Regions from separate parts of the Alteromonas sp. HB246098 genome, predicted to be linked through region 1. Evidence: predicted binding sites of a transcription regulator. Region 1 holds the regulator's gene; each other region holds the start of a gene.
The links. The regulator sigma-54, encoded in region 1, starts transcription at its own class of promoters, with help from an activator protein. The targets are predictions, from matches to a motif close to GTTGGCACGNNNNTNGNNT.
Positions count from the first base shown of each region.

Region 1 (4,262 bases):
AAAGGCGTTGCAAATGACATTTTCGGAGCTAGTGTATGAGCCAGTTTGGCTTTAATCGCTTAGGTTTAAGTATATCGGCGCTATTTATTTTAGCGATGCTGATGTACATCCCAACGTGGATGGAAGAGCAGCCTGAAACTCAAGGTAGTAGCGAAAATGATGCGCTTAAGCCTGCCTACAAGGCAAAAAACTTAACTACGACCTTGTACAACCAAGATGGTGAGTTAAATCACAAAGTCTTTGCAGAGTCGATGGAGCACTACGACCAATTAGGCTTTGTTTTGTTCCAACAACCTAAATATACCCTTTATACAGAAAGTGCTTCATCACCTTGGGTTGTAACTGCCGAGGAAGGAACGCTTTATAACAATGAATTAATTCAGCTTGAAGATAGCGTTGTTATTGAAAATCAAACCAGCGATGATTTTGTCAAAAGTTTATCCACGGAATACATCCAAATAAATTTAGACACGAAACAAATGACATCTGATCAACCCGTTGAGATACTGGGTACGCAATACCTTATTTTAAGCAATGGGTTTAACGCGAATTTACGCACACAAGAATACGAGCTTTTAGATCATGTACAAACGACTTATTCCCCTAGCAACTAGCCTTCTACTTGCCATCGCTAGCGGTGCGGTAACAGCCAGTGAAGAAGATTTTTCACAACCCATTAAGATAGGGTCAAACACCCAGTTTATTGATGGTAAAAACAAAACAGCTCTGTACAAGGAAGATGTACTTATTACCCAAGGTTCACTCCTAATCGAAGCTGATGAAGTAGAAGTAATAGCTACAGATGGCAGCGGCCGTGAAATATTTATCGCTCGTGGCAACCCTGCAAGCTATTCTCAATCACTAGAAGACGGTACACCGGTATCAGCGAAAGCTAATGAAATTCGCTATGAAGTAATTAATCGCACTATTTCTCTGGCGGGTAATGCTGAGCTACAGCAAGATACCAGTAAAGTGCAAGGTGATAAGATTACGTTCGATATGATTACTGAACAATTGCTTGCAACGGGTGGCGCCGGTGAAGATGGTGAAGGTCGTGTAACCACAGTGTTTACCCCTGACACCATTCGTAAAACATCGTCTAAGAAAGACAACGAGGACAATGAATAGCAATGGCAACTTTGAGCGCTAAAAACCTTGCTAAATCGTATAAATCGCGACAGGTTGTTCGCGACGTAAGCCTTTCAGTGTCTACCGGTCAAATTGTTGGTCTTCTCGGCCCTAATGGAGCTGGTAAGACCACTACTTTTTACATGATTGTAGGTTTGGTCAACTTAGACAAAGGCAAGATCGAAATTGATGATAATGAGCTTACTCACCAGCCAATGCATGAGCGCGCACGCCGCGGTATAGGCTACCTCCCGCAAGAGGCATCAATATTTAGAAAGCTTACGGTACATGAAAATATCATGGCCATTTTGCAAACCCGTAAAGATTTAAATTCACAACAGCAAGAAGAAGAAGCAGATGCCCTACTTGATGAATTTAATATCAACCATATACGTAATAGTACGGGGATGAGTTTGTCAGGGGGAGAACGGCGTCGCGTAGAGATTGCACGAGCTCTGGCAGCAAAACCACAGTTTATTTTGTTAGACGAACCATTTGCCGGTGTTGATCCAATATCAGTTAATGATATAAAGAAGATAATACAGCATCTGCGAGATAGGGGTATTGGTATCCTTATCACGGACCATAACGTACGCGAAACATTGGATGTTTGTGAAAAAGCGTACATTGTGAGTCATGGCGAGCTTATTGCGCAAGGAACTGCGGAACAGGTTTTAAGTAATCAAAAAGTAAGGGACGTATACCTAGGCGAACAATTCAGGCTATAGTTAGTGTAACCGAATTGTCATTTTTCAGTTTCGCTCTGGTATATTTAATTTAGAGCATTTAAATAAGACGTAGATGAAACCATCTTTACAGCTAAAATTTAGCCAACAACTTACCATGACACCTCAGCTGCAGCAGGCCATTAAGCTGCTGCAGCTTTCTACGCTTGATCTTCAGCAAGAGATTCAAGAAGCGCTCGACTCTAATCCGCTTTTAGAAGTGGAAGAAGGTAGCGACGAGCCACAAGTAGAAAAGAACAATGTCGATAGTGACGATAGCGCTGCTGAAGCGACAGCTTCTGCATCAAGCGACACGCTAGAAGCAGGAGATGCACTGGAGAAGAATGACCTTCCCGATGAGCTACCTATCGACAGCACTTGGGATGAGTATTATTCCGCTTCTTCTGCGCCAGCACCTGGTCCATCTAATGATGATGAACAAATCTTTCAAGGTGAGACCACTGAAGACATACAAGAGCACTTGCTTTGGCAAATGCGCCTCACTCATTTTTCGGATACTGACCGCGCCATTGCTACTGCAATCATCGATTCGATTGACGAATCAGGTTATTTGACCGTTACTCTTGACGATATCTTAGAAGCGGTCAACGATGATGATCTTGAAGAGCCTATCGAAATGGACGAAATAGAATGTGTACTTAAGCGTATTCAAATGTTCGACCCCATTGGTTCAGGTTCTCGTACCCCTCAAGAATGTCTTATGGTGCAATTGCGCCAGTTTTCAGAAGACACACCGTGGCTTGCTGAAGCGAAGCAGCTTATTGAGGAATATTCAGATTTACTGAGCAGTAAAGACTACCGCACCCTAATGCGTAAGAGCCGATTAAAAGAAGATCAGCTGCGCGAAGCAATGCGTTTACTTCAAACCTTGAATCCACGTCCAGGTAGTGCTTTAGTTACTAAAGAGCCTGAGTACGTTATTCCTGATGTCTCGGTAACCAAGAAAAATGGCCGTTGGGTGGTTGAGCTGAACCCCGACAGTCTGCCGAAATTAAGCGTAAATCAACAGTACGCAGCAATGAGTCGCCGTGCTAAGAACAGTAGCGATTCACAATTCATCCGCTCACACATGCAAGAGGCCAAGTGGTTCATAAAGAGCCTTGAATCTCGTAACGATACCTTAATGAAGGTCGCAAATTGTATTGTGCAGCAGCAAATGGGCTTTTTTGAGCACGGCCCGGAAATGATGAAACCAATGGTACTAAATGATGTCGCAGAAATGGTAGATATGCACGAATCGACTATTTCCCGTGTGACAACGCAAAAGTATATGCATACGCCTCGTGGTATCTTTGAATTGAAGTATTTCTTCTCAAGCCACGTAGCAACTGAGTCAGGTGGTGAATGTTCATCTACAGCGATTCGTGCATTGATCAAGAAGTTAGTGGCTGCGGAAAATCCTAGCAAGCCGCTAAGTGATAGCAAGATTGCTTCGTTGTTGGCAGAGCAAGGCATAAAAGTCGCTCGGCGAACAATAGCAAAATATCGGGAATCGTTATCGATCCCACCGTCGAACCAACGCAAAAGCCTTATTTAACTAGGCTTAAATATATAAGGAAGACGAAATATGCAAATCAACCTCACTGGTCATCATGTCGAAATCACCGACTCTTTGCGTAATTATGTCGATACGAAGTTCAGCAAACTTGAACGTCACTTTGATCACATTTCTAATGTGCATGTCATCCTGAACGTTGAAAAATTAAATCAAAAAGCCGAAGCGACTGTTCATTTAAGTGGCGCTGAAGTATTCGCATCCTCAGAAAATACCGACATGTATGCGGCGATTGACAGCATGGTTGATAAACTCGACCGGCAGGTAATCAAGCATAAGGAAAAACTGAAAAAACATTAGTAGTTAATTAAGCATGGATATACAAGCCATCGTAAGTCTGGACCGCACCGAGTGTGCGGTTCAGTGTAATAGTAAAAAGCGAATTCTTGAGATCATCGCTGATATCGCTGCCAAGCAAAATGATAACATCGACCAGGCAACGGTTTTAAATAGCTTAATGGCTCGAGAACGTATGGGTAGCACGGGTATTGGCAACGGCATAGCACTGCCTCACGGTCGCCTGGCTGGCCTTGAGAAGGTAATAGCAATTGTTGTAACAAGCACACCAGCTATCAACTTTGATGCCCTAGATGAAAAGCCCGTAGACATATTTTTTGCGCTACTCGTTCCCGAAGAGCAAACCGAAGGACACCTTCAAACACTGGCTACCGTAGCAGGTAAGCTCAGTGACAAAGAAACAATTAAAACAATACGCCGTGCAACAACCAGCGACGAGATTATTTCTGCATTAAGTTAAGCCATAAGAGCCTATACATTATAGATAGGCGCTTTATTCAACAACGCGTATGTGATGAAACCAGAATATAAGGGAG
Region 1 covers NZ_JBTZUG010000007.1:238,319-242,580, reverse strand. Annotated here, with positions in the region: gene kdsC (3-deoxy-manno-octulosonate-8-phosphatase KdsC) at 1-39, shown strand, start outside; gene lptC (LPS export ABC transporter periplasmic protein LptC) at 36-614, shown strand; gene lptA (lipopolysaccharide transport periplasmic protein LptA) at 583-1,128, shown strand; gene lptB (LPS export ABC transporter ATP-binding protein) at 1,131-1,856, shown strand; gene ACYTPF_RS15595 (RNA polymerase factor sigma-54) at 1,930-3,411, shown strand; gene hpf (ribosome hibernation promoting factor) at 3,442-3,729, shown strand; gene ptsN (PTS IIA-like nitrogen regulatory protein PtsN) at 3,743-4,186, shown strand.

Region 2 (4,262 bases), on a different contig from region 1:
AGCACCTCTTCGATTTCTCGTGGATAAATATTTTCACCCCCGCGAATGATCATGTCCTTTATTCTGCCTACTATAGTGACATATCCTTCTTCGTCCATTTCGCCTAGATCGCCAGAATGAAGCCAGCCTTCAGCGTCTATGGTAGCTTTAGCTTCATCTCCCCAATAACCTTTCATTACGCAATAGCCTCTTGCACAAATCTCACCTGGCTCTCCGATTGGAACAGTACTGCCTTGTGCGTCGATAATTTTTACTTCGGTATGAGGCATAGCTCGGCCGACTGTTTTAACCTGTTTTTCAAATGGTGAATCTATATCGGTAATATGATTGATAGGGCTGCATTCTGTTTGACCGTAACCTATAACGACTTCGGTCATATGAAACTTACTATGGACTTTACGCATTAGTTCCTCAGGACATGTACTTCCTGCCATAACGCCAGTTCTCAAGCTCGATAAATCGAAGCCTCCAAAGTTAGGAAGCTCTAGCTCTGCGATGAACATGGTAGGCACGCCGTGCAAGCCTGTACACTTTTCTTCTTCTACTGTGCGAAGCGTTTGTTCAGGGTCAAAAGACTCACCAGGAAATACCGCGCATGCACCAGATGCTAAACAGACTAAGTTGCCCAACACCATTCCAAAGCAATGATAGAGCGGTACGGGAATACAAAGCTTGTCTTGGTGCGTAAATCTCATAGCTTCTGATACTAATAAACCATTATTTAATATATTACGATGAGTAAGCGTTGCGCCTTTCGGGTTACCCGTTGTGCCTGAGGTGAATTGAATGTTGATGTTATCATCAGCATTTAGCGTTCTTTCTATGTCTTTTAACTGCGATTTTAAAGCTTCAGTAGGCTCTACTTGCAGTTTTGAAAATGCCTGTAAGCCGTCTACAGACGTTTCACCGATAGTATATACGTGTTTAAGAGAAGGGAGCTTCGAGAGCGATAGCGCCGCGTCCGTTTCACTCTGTTCGTCAGAATCTAGTTCCGGAGCTAGCTCTTTCAAAATGGCGATGTAGTTTGAGTGTTTAAAAGACTGTGCCATCACCAAGTGCTTTACCCCGACATTGTTAATAGCAAAGGCTAATTCATCTGGGCGGTAAGCTGGGTTAAGACATACCATGATCGCGCCAATTCTTGCCGTGGCCATTTGTACAAGTGACCACTCGATGTTATTGGGGGACCATATCCCAACTCGATCACCAGGCTCTACGCCATTGGCAAGTAAACCACAGGCCACACGTTCTACTTCATGCCAGTATTGCTGATAGGTCCAGTGAATACTCTGATGTTTTACGATGATCGCTGGGTTATCGCCATAATTGTCGACAACCTTTTTGAAGTATTGACCTATTGTGAGTGATGTAAGTTCAGCATCACTAGGACCGCTAAACTCACTTTTTTGAAGTGGGAATACAGTGTTTAACTGTGTATTTGATTCCATTATTCCTTGCCTCCATGCGCGTACGCATATGATTTAAATGTGATTTTGGATAATCGCCATCATGATTTTGAAATCGAAGTACACAATAGCGACCTTTGCGCTAATTACAGAAAGCGCAATTGTGCAAACAAAATATTTAACTTTTATTAACAATATGGTTGCAAATGCGTTTTGTCGACAAGATGTTGGTCGTATACGGTGCTGTTCAACGAAAAATATTAGCGTTTCGTCGCAGACCATTTATTAGTGGGCGAACTGGTGAACTTAGTGGGGTTGTATTGTTTGAGGGAAAATAAAAAAGCCCCGCACTATAAGCGGGGCTACATAGTTGGAAATACTATGAATTATTTAATTTAACTATTCTGATTCAATCTCTTCAAAATAGGTACGGTATTCCATACGAGTTATGTACGAATCTCCGTCTTCATCCATTGAGTCAAAGTCGCCTTCAACGTCGGCCATATCTAGTTCCTTCTTACTAATCTTACCATCGCTATCCATATCGATTTTAGTGAACTTAGTATTGGCCGTTGCAGACATCTCAGTGCGCAACTCTTTATTCTTTTCTGAAATCATTTCGTTATCAGCTTTAGAAAAAAGTGCTGGATTGCCTTCTTCAGTTAGTACAGCGTCTGTTGTACCTTCAGCTTTTACCTGCGTGATAACCTCGTCACTGAACATAGATGGTTTTTCGTCAACAAATGCATTAAATTCTGCGCGGCTAACCATACTGTCGCCGTCAGTATCCATTTTAGATACTAATTTGCTGTCGATAGTACCTGAGGATTCTGAACCGACTATGTAGCCATTACCATCTTGATCGAGCGCATTAAAGCTCTTAGAAATTTTTTCTTCATGATGCCCTGCGAATGCTGACGCAGAAAGTGTAGCTGCAACAACAGCACTAGTAATCATACTTAACTTTGTGATCTTCATAATCAAATTCCTTCTGTTTCTCTTTGCGAACACGGGCTATCAATTGCCCTAATCACTAAATTGAACGCATGTTGATTGAAGTTAATACTTCGCACAAACCTATTTAGCTACTCACAAATATCTTATTCACTTGTCGTGCCAACGAGCTAAGTTGTTGAAAATACGTGTAATAGCTAAAGTTAGAAATAGATTCAGAGTGTAATGCTTTTGTTAATTTGTCACGAAGCCTGAAAGATCTTCATACAGATAAACATAATTAAAATAAGGAAAGTTGAGCGTTAGCTATGCGTTCAAAGCTAAGGGATATCATTGGCAATATACTATCAGCAATGGGTTTTATCTGTTTTTCTATATAGTGGTCATAGTCAAGCGGCGCAGAGATTGTTTCCACCGTTTGTGGCCCTTGAACGGTAATTACATAGGCTATGGAAGTATTAGATTGGTAGCGAAGTGGTAAACCCTGTTCTTCAAATAATTTGTCGGCCCGTCTCGCCGCTTTAACGTGAGGGGGAAGAGATTTCACATACGAAGAAAGTGGCTTTCTGAGTCGCTTTTTATAGACCAACTCTTCATCCATCTTTCCCGCTTTTACTGCGTTTAGCGTTTTATTGATGTACTGCTTTACAGGCTCATTGGTAAAGACTCTTTTGTATAGTTCGTATTGGAAAACTTTAGCAAGTACTGTCCAATCCGAACGCACGTTCTCTAAACCTTTAAAGATAAGCTCACCGTCTTTCATCCCTGCGTAGCGTTTTTTACTACCTTCAGAAGAGCCACGAATTGTTGGCATAAAGAAGGTAGAAAAGTGAGATTCGAACTCAATCTCCAAATGGCAATCAATGTCGAACTGACGCTTAAGTAACTCAGTCCATTTTTGGTTAATAATTTTGGCAAGCTCGCGACCTGTTTCAGAAGGTGTACCTAGTGCAGTATTTCCTTCAACATGCACAAAAGTTGAATCGGTATCACCGTAGATAACTGTATAGCCCAATTCTTCAATCCAACTCGCGGTGGTTTGCATGATCTCATGCCCCCGCAATGTAATTGAACTCGCAAGACGAGGATCGTAAAAAGGACAGCCTCCGCTACCAAGTACTCCATAGAAAGAGTTCATTAATATCTTAATCGCTTGAGAGCGTGGTGCGTCTTTCTGTTTTTTGGCTTCGTCGCGCTGAAGCCATAGGTTTTCAATGATAGAAGGCAAGAAATGTGATTCACGGCTAAATACTGCACCCTTGAAGCCTTCTATAGCGGTTGATGGAGACTTAAGCCCTTCCGCAAGCCCTAGAGGGTCGATTTTGAACGTTCGAATAATAGAAGGGTATAGGCTTTTAAAATCGAGTACTAAAACATCTTTGTACAAGCCAGGTTGGGAGCGCATGACATAACCGCCAGGACTAGCTAAACCGCCATTTTCAGGCCTCACTCCTGCGACATAAGACTTGCGATGTAGCTTGGGCAAATAAACGTTTAAAAACGCCGCTACCGAGCCTCCCGGTCGGCTCATATCTAAGCCGGTAAGAATGCTGCGCAATGCCAGAAAATCAATAAACTGGGTTTTATCCTGAATGCGGTTTACTAGTTCGGTGTCTTTAAAGTTGTAGTTCGCGAGGGCAACAGGATCGCTATGATAAAGGTGTTTTATCGCTTCAAGTTTGTCTGCCGCTTGAATAAGCTTGTTTTCACCAAGCAGTTCTTCGGAAACATGGTCAAGGGAGAAGGACTCGAATTGATAGGTCATGGTTTTAAGTGCTTCAATACCATCAATCACGCATCGTCCAGGTACATCAACGAGTGTCTGATCTTCCCACTGTCTTACTGAAGCCTCTCGGCCATGGCGGCCAATAGCATAATTGAGCGAATTTGCCTTAGCACGGC
Region 2 covers NZ_JBTZUG010000005.1:374-4,635, forward strand. Annotated here, with positions in the region: gene ACYTPF_RS11865 (AMP-binding protein) at 1-1,448, opposite strand, end outside; gene ACYTPF_RS11870 (EF-hand domain-containing protein) at 1,806-2,384, opposite strand; gene ACYTPF_RS11875 (DNA polymerase II) at 2,641-4,262, opposite strand, start outside.
Region 2: the regulator sigma-54 is predicted to act here: its motif matches at 2,509-2,527, upstream of ACYTPF_RS11870 (EF-hand domain-containing protein).

Region 3 (4,262 bases), on a different contig from region 1:
AACAATGATGACTACAACCAAAATTATCCAGCTGTAAATGGAAGACAGAACTTTAGAGATCATTTATTTATTCCGCATCATTCTCACCCAATTCTGAGGTCATTTCAGAAAGGGTCTCGCTGCAGTCTTTTGCACTGCTTATTATTTTATCTAACGCCGCTAATGCCTTTTCAGGCGCAACATCACCATTTAGTGCCATTTTTACTAACTCTGCCTGCATAGATATTCTATTTAGAGGCTTGCGAGCATCATGAACGAAAACGCTTAAACGTGAGAATTCTTCGCTAGTCATATCGAATACCTCTCATTATTCATCTTTGCTAAGATCGCCGTAGGCGTGAAGGCGGTTGTACAACGTTTTGGTACTAATCCCTAACATTTCTGCGGCTGTGGTTTTATTGCCGCTGACTTTCTCTAATGTGGCGTATATAAGCTCTTTTTCCACATCTTCAATCGTTCTTCCGGCTTGAAGGGCAGGTGTCGTACTCTGCTTTTGCGCAAAAGGAGATTCGATGGTTTTAGGTAGCTCAATCTCACTCTTTTCAGGGTCACTCATAATGGCGGCACGGTGAACAAAGTGTCTTAACTCTCGAACGTTACCAGGCCAGTCGTAGGCTTGAAGCGTTTCAAGCTGATTATCTTCCCACTTAAAATTAGAGCCGTTGTCTTTGTTGAATTCTGCAATAAAGGTTTTCGCTAGAAGCGGAATATCTTCTTTTCGTTCACGTAAAGGTGGAATAGTGATTGGGAAAACGGCCAATCTGAAATAGATATCTTCACGCAACACTTTGCTTTGCGCAATTTCTTCCATTGTTCTGTTTGTTGCAGATACTACGCGACAGTTCACAGGTATAGATTTTGTGCCGCCTACACGAAGCACCACTTTGTTTTCGAGCACACGCAAAAGGTTAGGCTGCATATCGATAGGCATTTCTGTGATTTCATCTAAGAAAAGGGTGCCTCCTTCTGCTTGTTCAAAAACACCCTCTTTACGGCCCACAGCACCGGTGAAGGCACCTTTTTCATGGCCGAACAACTCACTACCAATCAATTCTTTAGAAAAGGCACCACAGTTTGTGGCGATATAAGGGCCATCACTTTCTGAGGCTCGGTGAATAGCAGCTGCGACTACTTCTTTACCAACACCACTTTCACCTAACAGCATGACGTTAGCACTTGTTTTGCTAACCCTTGAAATGAGTTTGTATAACTCCTTCATCACCGGTGACTCGCCAATAAGCAAATCGAAGTGTTTTTCAATTGTTTCTTCTTTAGGTGCTTTTTCTTTTGGCTTTTTACTTAACACAGCCTCGATTTCTTCGCGCTGTATTGGCTTGACAAGGTAGTCTACGGTAGGGCCACACAAGCCTTTGATTACGCTTTTAACCGAAGGGTGGCCGGTGATTAAGGTAACACGAGGACGCTTGGGGAGCGCATCAAGTTCATTAAACAGATGAGCGCCGCTACCATCGGGCAACATGAAATCTAACAGTACGTGATCGAATGTTTCTTTCTCTAGCCAGTCGCGGGCTTCAGCTAATGTCGCAGCTGTTAGGACGTCGTGGCCTAAAAACTCAATAATAGTACAAGCTACTTCTGTAAACTCGGCATCGTCATCAACTAAAAGTACGGTTAGCACGTGAATGTCCCTCTCTATTACTTTCCATTTAAAATATGGAATAAAATCAATGTTATAGTTGTATCATAAAAGGCAAGAAAAAATAACTAGATACCTAGCTATACTTACTCCTTTCCTAGCAATAACTTGTTTAGTTCAGGTAAAACCGAATGAATGTTCAATAAAGTCACATTAATTGTAGTGATTCATCTATACGAACGACCGTCTATAATTTTACGTTTTTGATTTAATCTAGAAGATTCTCGGTCTATCAAATACACATTGAGTGTTACCTATTTACATACAACTGCAAAAAGTATTCCCATTTCCTTATAAAGTGTAGGTGAGCTTGGCTATGGCACATTTTTCGCACAATTTGTATGTAGAGCAACTTTATTATTGGTGAAAGGAATAGATAAGGTTTACCGAAAATTTGCCTATGGTAGGCCCGCATTTGCTCTCTGAAGTTAGAGGACTACGGCTAAATTTATGTCAAAGGAATTGAAAATGTGGGCAAAAACAGCTGAGAGATCAATGACTTTAACCGAGCTGCTGACAAAAATGCAGCCTCGGGCTAGTCAAGATTTATTTTATTTTGCAGATTTTTGGGAAGTTATGGAAAAGCGGGGCTTTGGCCCAATGCTAGCGCTTCCGTCGTTTATCGCCTGCACCCCTATAGGCGCTATTCCTGGTGTACCTTCTTTAACCGGTGTGACGATTTTACTTATTGCATTGCAAATATTACTCGGTAGCAGGCACCCATGGTTACCTCAAAAAGTGATGGACATACATTGCGATGCTGATCAACTACGCCAAATAGTCGAAAAAATAAAACCCTATGCAGCTAGTGTCGACCGCTTTCTCGTTCCCCGTTGTTTTTTTATGAAACAGCCCGTGTTTCGCTCTTTAATTGCTTTAAATTGTGTTGGCTGCGGCTTGGTAATGGTTCCGTTAGAGCTTATTCCCTTTATGGGTCTTATTCCCGCCTTGGCAGTTTTCATTATGGCCGTTGGAATGGCTACTGACGACGGGGCAGTGGCCTTGATAGGTGTAACAATCTCACTGTTTGGATTTGTGTTAGGCTTTCAGCATTTGCCAACAGTAGTTAGCTAATGCGCGAGCTACACTGAGCATGAATCAAGCATAAAATCTGAGGTAGGTAGGTTCATTGTTTGGTATCTCAGTTCTCCCATAAATGCTCGCGCCGCCGGGCCTAAGGTGTCTCCATCTTCAAAAGAAAGATAGAGAAGGGCTTTTCTTAACGCCGCATTGTTATCCAAAGGAAGCGGAACTAGGGTACCGTTTTCTAATTCTTCCTTAATAATTGCTATAGGTAGCCATGCAAATCCCAATCCCTGAGTAATGATATCTAAAGATGTTCTTACGTGGCTCACTGTCCAACGTTGTTCTGCACCTAACCAACCTACATCTGCCTTGCGCTCTGCAGAAGAGTCGCGAACTACAATCTGACGATGAGTTTTGAGGTCTTCTAAGGTTAGGGTTCTGTTTAATTGGTGTAAAGGGTGCTTAGCATGAGCCACCGCGGCAAACTCAATTTCGCATAAGTCTTCGCTAAAGCCATTCGGAAAGACAAAGGGAGAAATGCCTAAATCTACTTTTCCGCTACTTAATAACGCGTTAGCACCGCTAAGCACGGTTTCCTCTATTTCTATACGCAAGAGCGGAAATTCTGCAGAGACTTTGGCAAGCACGTTATACAATAATTCAGAAGGGAAAATAATATCTACAGCTATACGCAGTGTTGTTTCTGTTCCTACTTTTAAGCTACTTGCTACCGCTTCAAGCTTTTGAGCTTCGTTGAGCAAAAACGAAGCTCGACGGTACATGAGCTCACCTTGTGGAGAAAGCTGTACTTTACGACCAATATTTTCAAATAGTGTTACACCAATGGCGTTTTCAAGTTTTTGAACAGCGTGATGAACACTAGATTGACTTTTATGTACTTCTGCAGCTGCTTGATTGAAGCCACCAGCATCAACAACGGCTTTAAACATACGCCATTGTTCTAATGTGGATTTAAGCATACAACGCCCTTTACCTGTCTTTTGGGCTACTTATAGCATAGACAGATTATACAAGTCATTCTTTAAGGGCTTGGTTAATGGTTGATACTGGACACGTTACCACTGATACCTTCTCGTATCCCATCTGCATTAGTTGCTCGGCAGCTAACTTTGCACGAACGCCAGACGCACAATGGATGTAGAGCGGTATTAAGGCATCTTTGAATCTCTCTAATGCTTTCATCTCGAGCACGCCTCGGGGTATGTTGAGGGCATAGGGGACGGGCTGGCTCGCTACTTCGCCGCTTTCCCTTACGTCGATAAGGGTTCCATCATTGTGCACTAACTCTTCAGAAGCTTTTTGTGCAGTGACGCAACGAATATCGAAGCTGATGTTCTCAATCCGAGTTTTAATATCTATTAGCATAGTACTCCCAATTTATGACGATTTTGTGCAAAACAAATAAGTAATAACTAATGTATGAATGGAAATTCAATAAAACAATATCAATTACTGGAATTCATCGCATATAATGGCAAGTCGGCAAAATGTTTTATACTTTAGTATAATTAATGGCTAAATTATTGCCAGAAACGTTAAAGAAAGGAAGTGCTTATGT
Region 3 covers NZ_JBTZUG010000003.1:172,337-176,598, reverse strand. Annotated here, with positions in the region: gene ACYTPF_RS08735 (sensor histidine kinase) at 1-63, opposite strand, end outside; gene ACYTPF_RS08730 (hypothetical protein) at 68-292, opposite strand; gene ACYTPF_RS08725 (sigma-54-dependent transcriptional regulator) at 308-1,639, opposite strand; gene ACYTPF_RS08720 (exopolysaccharide biosynthesis protein) at 2,126-2,731, shown strand; gene ACYTPF_RS08715 (LysR family transcriptional regulator) at 2,740-3,663, opposite strand; gene ACYTPF_RS08710 (rhodanese-like domain-containing protein) at 3,719-4,069, opposite strand; gene ACYTPF_RS08705 (ArsR/SmtB family transcription factor) at 4,259-4,262, shown strand, end outside.
Region 3: the regulator sigma-54 is predicted to act here: its motif matches at 1,973-1,991, upstream of ACYTPF_RS08720 (exopolysaccharide biosynthesis protein).

Region 4 (4,262 bases), on a different contig from region 1:
TTCTCGTGTAGCGCAAACCAACCGTCTACAGCACCAGGGACAGATACGGGCAGAGGACCAAATTTGGGTATTTGATGAAGACCGCGTTCAGCAAAGACTTTTTTGGTTAGCTGTCTTGGCGAGCGGCCAGAAGCATTTAAACCCACCAGCTTTTCTTCTTTTGCATCCCACACAATGGCAAATAAGTCGCCGCCAATACCGCTACCTGTTGGCTCAACCAACCCCAACATGGCGTTGGCCGCAATGGCTGCGTCAACCGCGCTACCACCTTGTTTTAAAATATCCAAAGCCACTTGCGTGGCTAATGGTTGGCTAGTGGCCGCCATGCCGTTCTTTGCAATAACTTCTGAGCGACTTGCAAAGGGATGCCCCGTTATTCTGTCATAGCCTAAACAATTGATACTGAAAAAAGCCAATATCAAAGGTAGTAGTCGCACACTTTCAGTCATAACTATCCTTTTACAAAAACGTTGCCGTTGATAAATCTAGCCTAAACCCTTTAAAACATAGTGTAGCGTTATTGTCACATTACGCCTAGGGCCTTTTCTTTAGTCTTATAGCAACTAAAAAGTACATGACTTTAAACGAAAAAAGCCCCGCAACTGCGGGGCTTAAACGAAGTAATAAGGCATTATTATTGTTATTTCATTTGCCTAATCGAGACTCTCTTACGAGCGGCCGCTTGTAAAGTCTGGGTATGCTTCCAGACCACACTCGCTCATGTCTACGCCGTCGAACTCTTCTTCTTCGCTCACACGTACACCCATTACCGCTTTAATCACTAGCCATACCACTAGGCTTACTACGAATACCCATACAAAGATAGTCGCGGCGCCAATAAGCTGACCAGAGATGCTTGAACCGTCATTTGTGAAAGGTACAAGGATTAGACCTAGTAGACCAACCACACCGTGAACTGAAATTGCGCCCACTGGATCGTCAATCTTAAGTTTATCTAGTGCAACAATGCTAAGCACTACTAGGATACCGCCTAGGCCACCAAATAGAGTAGCTTGAAGGGGGGTTGGTGTAGACGGCTCGGCTGTGATTGCCACAAGACCAGCTAGCGCACCGTTAAGTACCATAGTTAGGTCAGCTTTACCGAATAGAATGCGTGCTACGATAAGTGCAGCAATTGCACCACCTGCAGCTGCAGCATTCGTGTTCATAAATACGATTGCTACTGAGTTTGCACTTTCAACAGTTGCAGTAGCCAGTACTGAACCACCGTTAAAACCAAACCAACCCATCCAAAGGATGAATGTACCTAAAGTTGCCAGCGGTAAGTTTGCACCTGGAATCGCGTTTACTTTACCGTCAGCAGTGTATTTACCCTTACGAGCACCAAGCACAAGCACGCCAGCAAGCGCCGCAGCCGCACCAGCCATGTGAACAATACCAGAGCCAGCAAAGTCAGAGAAACCTAGGTCGCCAAGCGTATACATACCGAATACGGCTTCGCCGCCCCATGTCCAAGCACCTTCCATTGGATAGATGAAACCTGTCATAACAACTGCAAATGCTAAGAATGCCCAAAGCTTCATACGCTCAGCAACCGCACCAGATACGATAGACATTGCTGTAGCAACAAAAACTACTTGGAAGAAGAAGTCAGCAGAAGGTGCGTATGTTGCTGGATCTTCAGCTACACCTGTTGCGCCGTCACCCATGATACCGCTTAGGAATGGACCCCAGTCGCCACCGCCATACATAATTCCGTAGCCGCAGATCATGTACATGGTGCAAGCAATTGCAAATAGTGCCACGTTTTTAGTTAGAATTTCTGTGGTGTTTTTCGCTCGAACTAGACCAGCTTCAAGCATCGCAAAACCTGCAGCCATCCACATAACCAGTGCACCGCAGATTAGAAAATAAAAGGTATCTAGCGCATACCCAAGTTCAAAAGTGATTTCCATTATGGTTTTCTCCGCAAATATATCGTTGTGGCTTACAGCGCGTCGCTATCCGACTCACCAGTTCGAATACGAACGGCGTGTTCAAGGTCATAAACAAACACCTTGCCGTCTCCAATTTTGCCTGTTTTGGCAGCGCCAACGATGGCTTCTACCAGGCGCTCTACTTGATCATCCTGAACAGCAATTTCCAGTTTGACTTTAGGTAGAAAATCCACCTGATATTCCGCTCCGCGGTAAAGTTCAGTGTGTCCTTTTTGACGTCCAAAGCCCTTCACTTCGGTCACGGTCAGACCGTCGATACCGATTTCTGAAATGGCTTCACGAACATCATCTAGCTTGAACGGCTTGATGATCGCTGTGACTAGTTTCATGAGTTGCTCCCAGTTTGTTTTGGTTATTCTGTGATTTATGGTCGTGTTTCCAACTACGGGAAGATAAACCAAGAGCCATGCCACAAATGTTTTCATATAAAAATCATATATATAGCCACAAACAAGCGGACCTTGCACAAAAATAATGCACATTAATGGTGCACGAGCTAAAAATTGCCCAACAATGAAGCGGCCGAAGAAAATACTGAGGTAAGGTGTCTAAAAAGAGCGATGAAATTAGGATGGAACTATTCGATAGCGTGAATGGTCTGTTGTTTACTATGACAACTATCACTCCTACTTTCTTTGCGCCTGAACGCAGCATCGAACACCATGCCCTTGCTAAAAAAACGGCGTGGCGGCCGCTATTAATTTCAGGCGGTGTACACGTATTTGGGGTGATTTTGGTTGTCTTACTTTCTCAGTTGAGTATTGATGATCAAAAAGCACGTGTAAACATTTTGGAGCGAACAGCCGAGATAAAAGCTCGCCTGTATTACCCTCCCATGCCACGACCTCAAATGACAGAAGATAAGCAGGTTGAACGCCTTAATGAAACACGTAATAACGAGCTTAAGCCTGATGTGTTTAAGAGTCCGCAAGCGACTGATAGTAAAACCAAACCATCAGAAAAAGTAGAAGCCCATCAAGAGATAAACCCAGCGACTGAGGAACAGCTAGCACCGGTTGAAAGTAAGCCGGATAAAACGCCGCCGTCCTCGAGTCTTTCCAATGATGTAAATCGACGGGCGGGTTCGTTAAACCTATCGGTTAAAGACGGGGCTGCACGCTATTTTGAAGAATATAACAACAACAAACTCGCTGAAGACGCTAAACAAGCAGCAAGAGAATTTCAAGAACAAAAAAACAGCCCTATATTAAGCGGGCCAAGCACACAGCAAATACAAGCAAAAGAAAATCGACGCCCTTCAAAGCGCGTAAACTGTAGCAGTACGACCAATAAAACCTTGGCGATATTGAGTGGGATTGCGGGTGGTAGCCTGAAATGCACCAAAATGGACGATCACAAACGTTTTATAGACGCTAGAGTGAAAAAATTACCCCAAGATGAAAATAAAAACTAGGGCGTGTTGATTATTGCTTTGCTTTTTTATAGTAGTCCGTAGCTAACGAGTGCTCCCCTTTAGCAAGGCGTATCACTTTCTCTTAAAAGTCTTTGGTGGTTGCCCGAAATACGTTTTAAACCGACGGCTGAATGCCGCAACGTCTTCATACCCCGTGGTTTGAGCTATGCTCGACATAGGCGTATCGGTATTTCTAAGCAGCGCTTTGGCTTTCTCCATCCTTATCTTCACTAGGTAATCACGTAAGCTAAGCCCAGTGGCTTGTTTAAAGCGAGTTTTGAACTGTGTGGTTCCCATACAGGCCATCTCTGAAAGCAACTGCAACGTATGCGATGCCCCTAAGTCACCATGTATATGGCTTATTACTTGGGTGATTCGCTTGTCTGCTCCCGCGCCCACCTCACTTTTTGCCAGCAATACCTGAAATAACGCAGTCATTTCATCGTGCCCGTAAAAAGCGTAATTGGTTAACTGCACTTCGACAAAACTTAAGAAAGCTTGAAGGGCGGTATTAACCTGGAAAATAGGGTTGTGTTTGTCTTGCAACTGTACTGGTACTGAACGTAAGTCGGCAACCACAAACTTTGCATTTTCGTTTGCACTAAAACTATGTACTTCGAGGGGCGCAATACACACTCCCTCCCCTACACCGACGCTGCCTGTAAAATAGTCTTGCGCTATTTCTATATGCCCGTTTACAGGCAATACTAACTGATAAAAAGGATGTGCGTGACTACGGGCTTTTCTGGCATAAGAACGAACTGAAAGCGACGGTAATTGTGTTGCTTCACCTATTTCTCTGTCGTTACTCACACTGATTCCTGCCTTTTTCTCTGATGTCACGTTATTCATAAGTTGCCAAAGGTAAGATGCTGCGCGTATTCTTTGTA
Region 4 covers NZ_JBTZUG010000011.1:39,125-43,386, reverse strand. Annotated here, with positions in the region: gene ggt (gamma-glutamyltransferase) at 1-449, opposite strand, end outside; gene ACYTPF_RS18330 (ammonium transporter) at 669-1,916, opposite strand; gene glnK (P-II family nitrogen regulator) at 1,949-2,287, opposite strand; gene ACYTPF_RS18320 (hypothetical protein) at 2,503-3,372, shown strand; gene ACYTPF_RS18315 (helix-turn-helix domain-containing protein) at 3,445-4,224, opposite strand.
Region 4: the regulator sigma-54 is predicted to act here: its motif matches at 2,354-2,372, upstream of glnK (P-II family nitrogen regulator).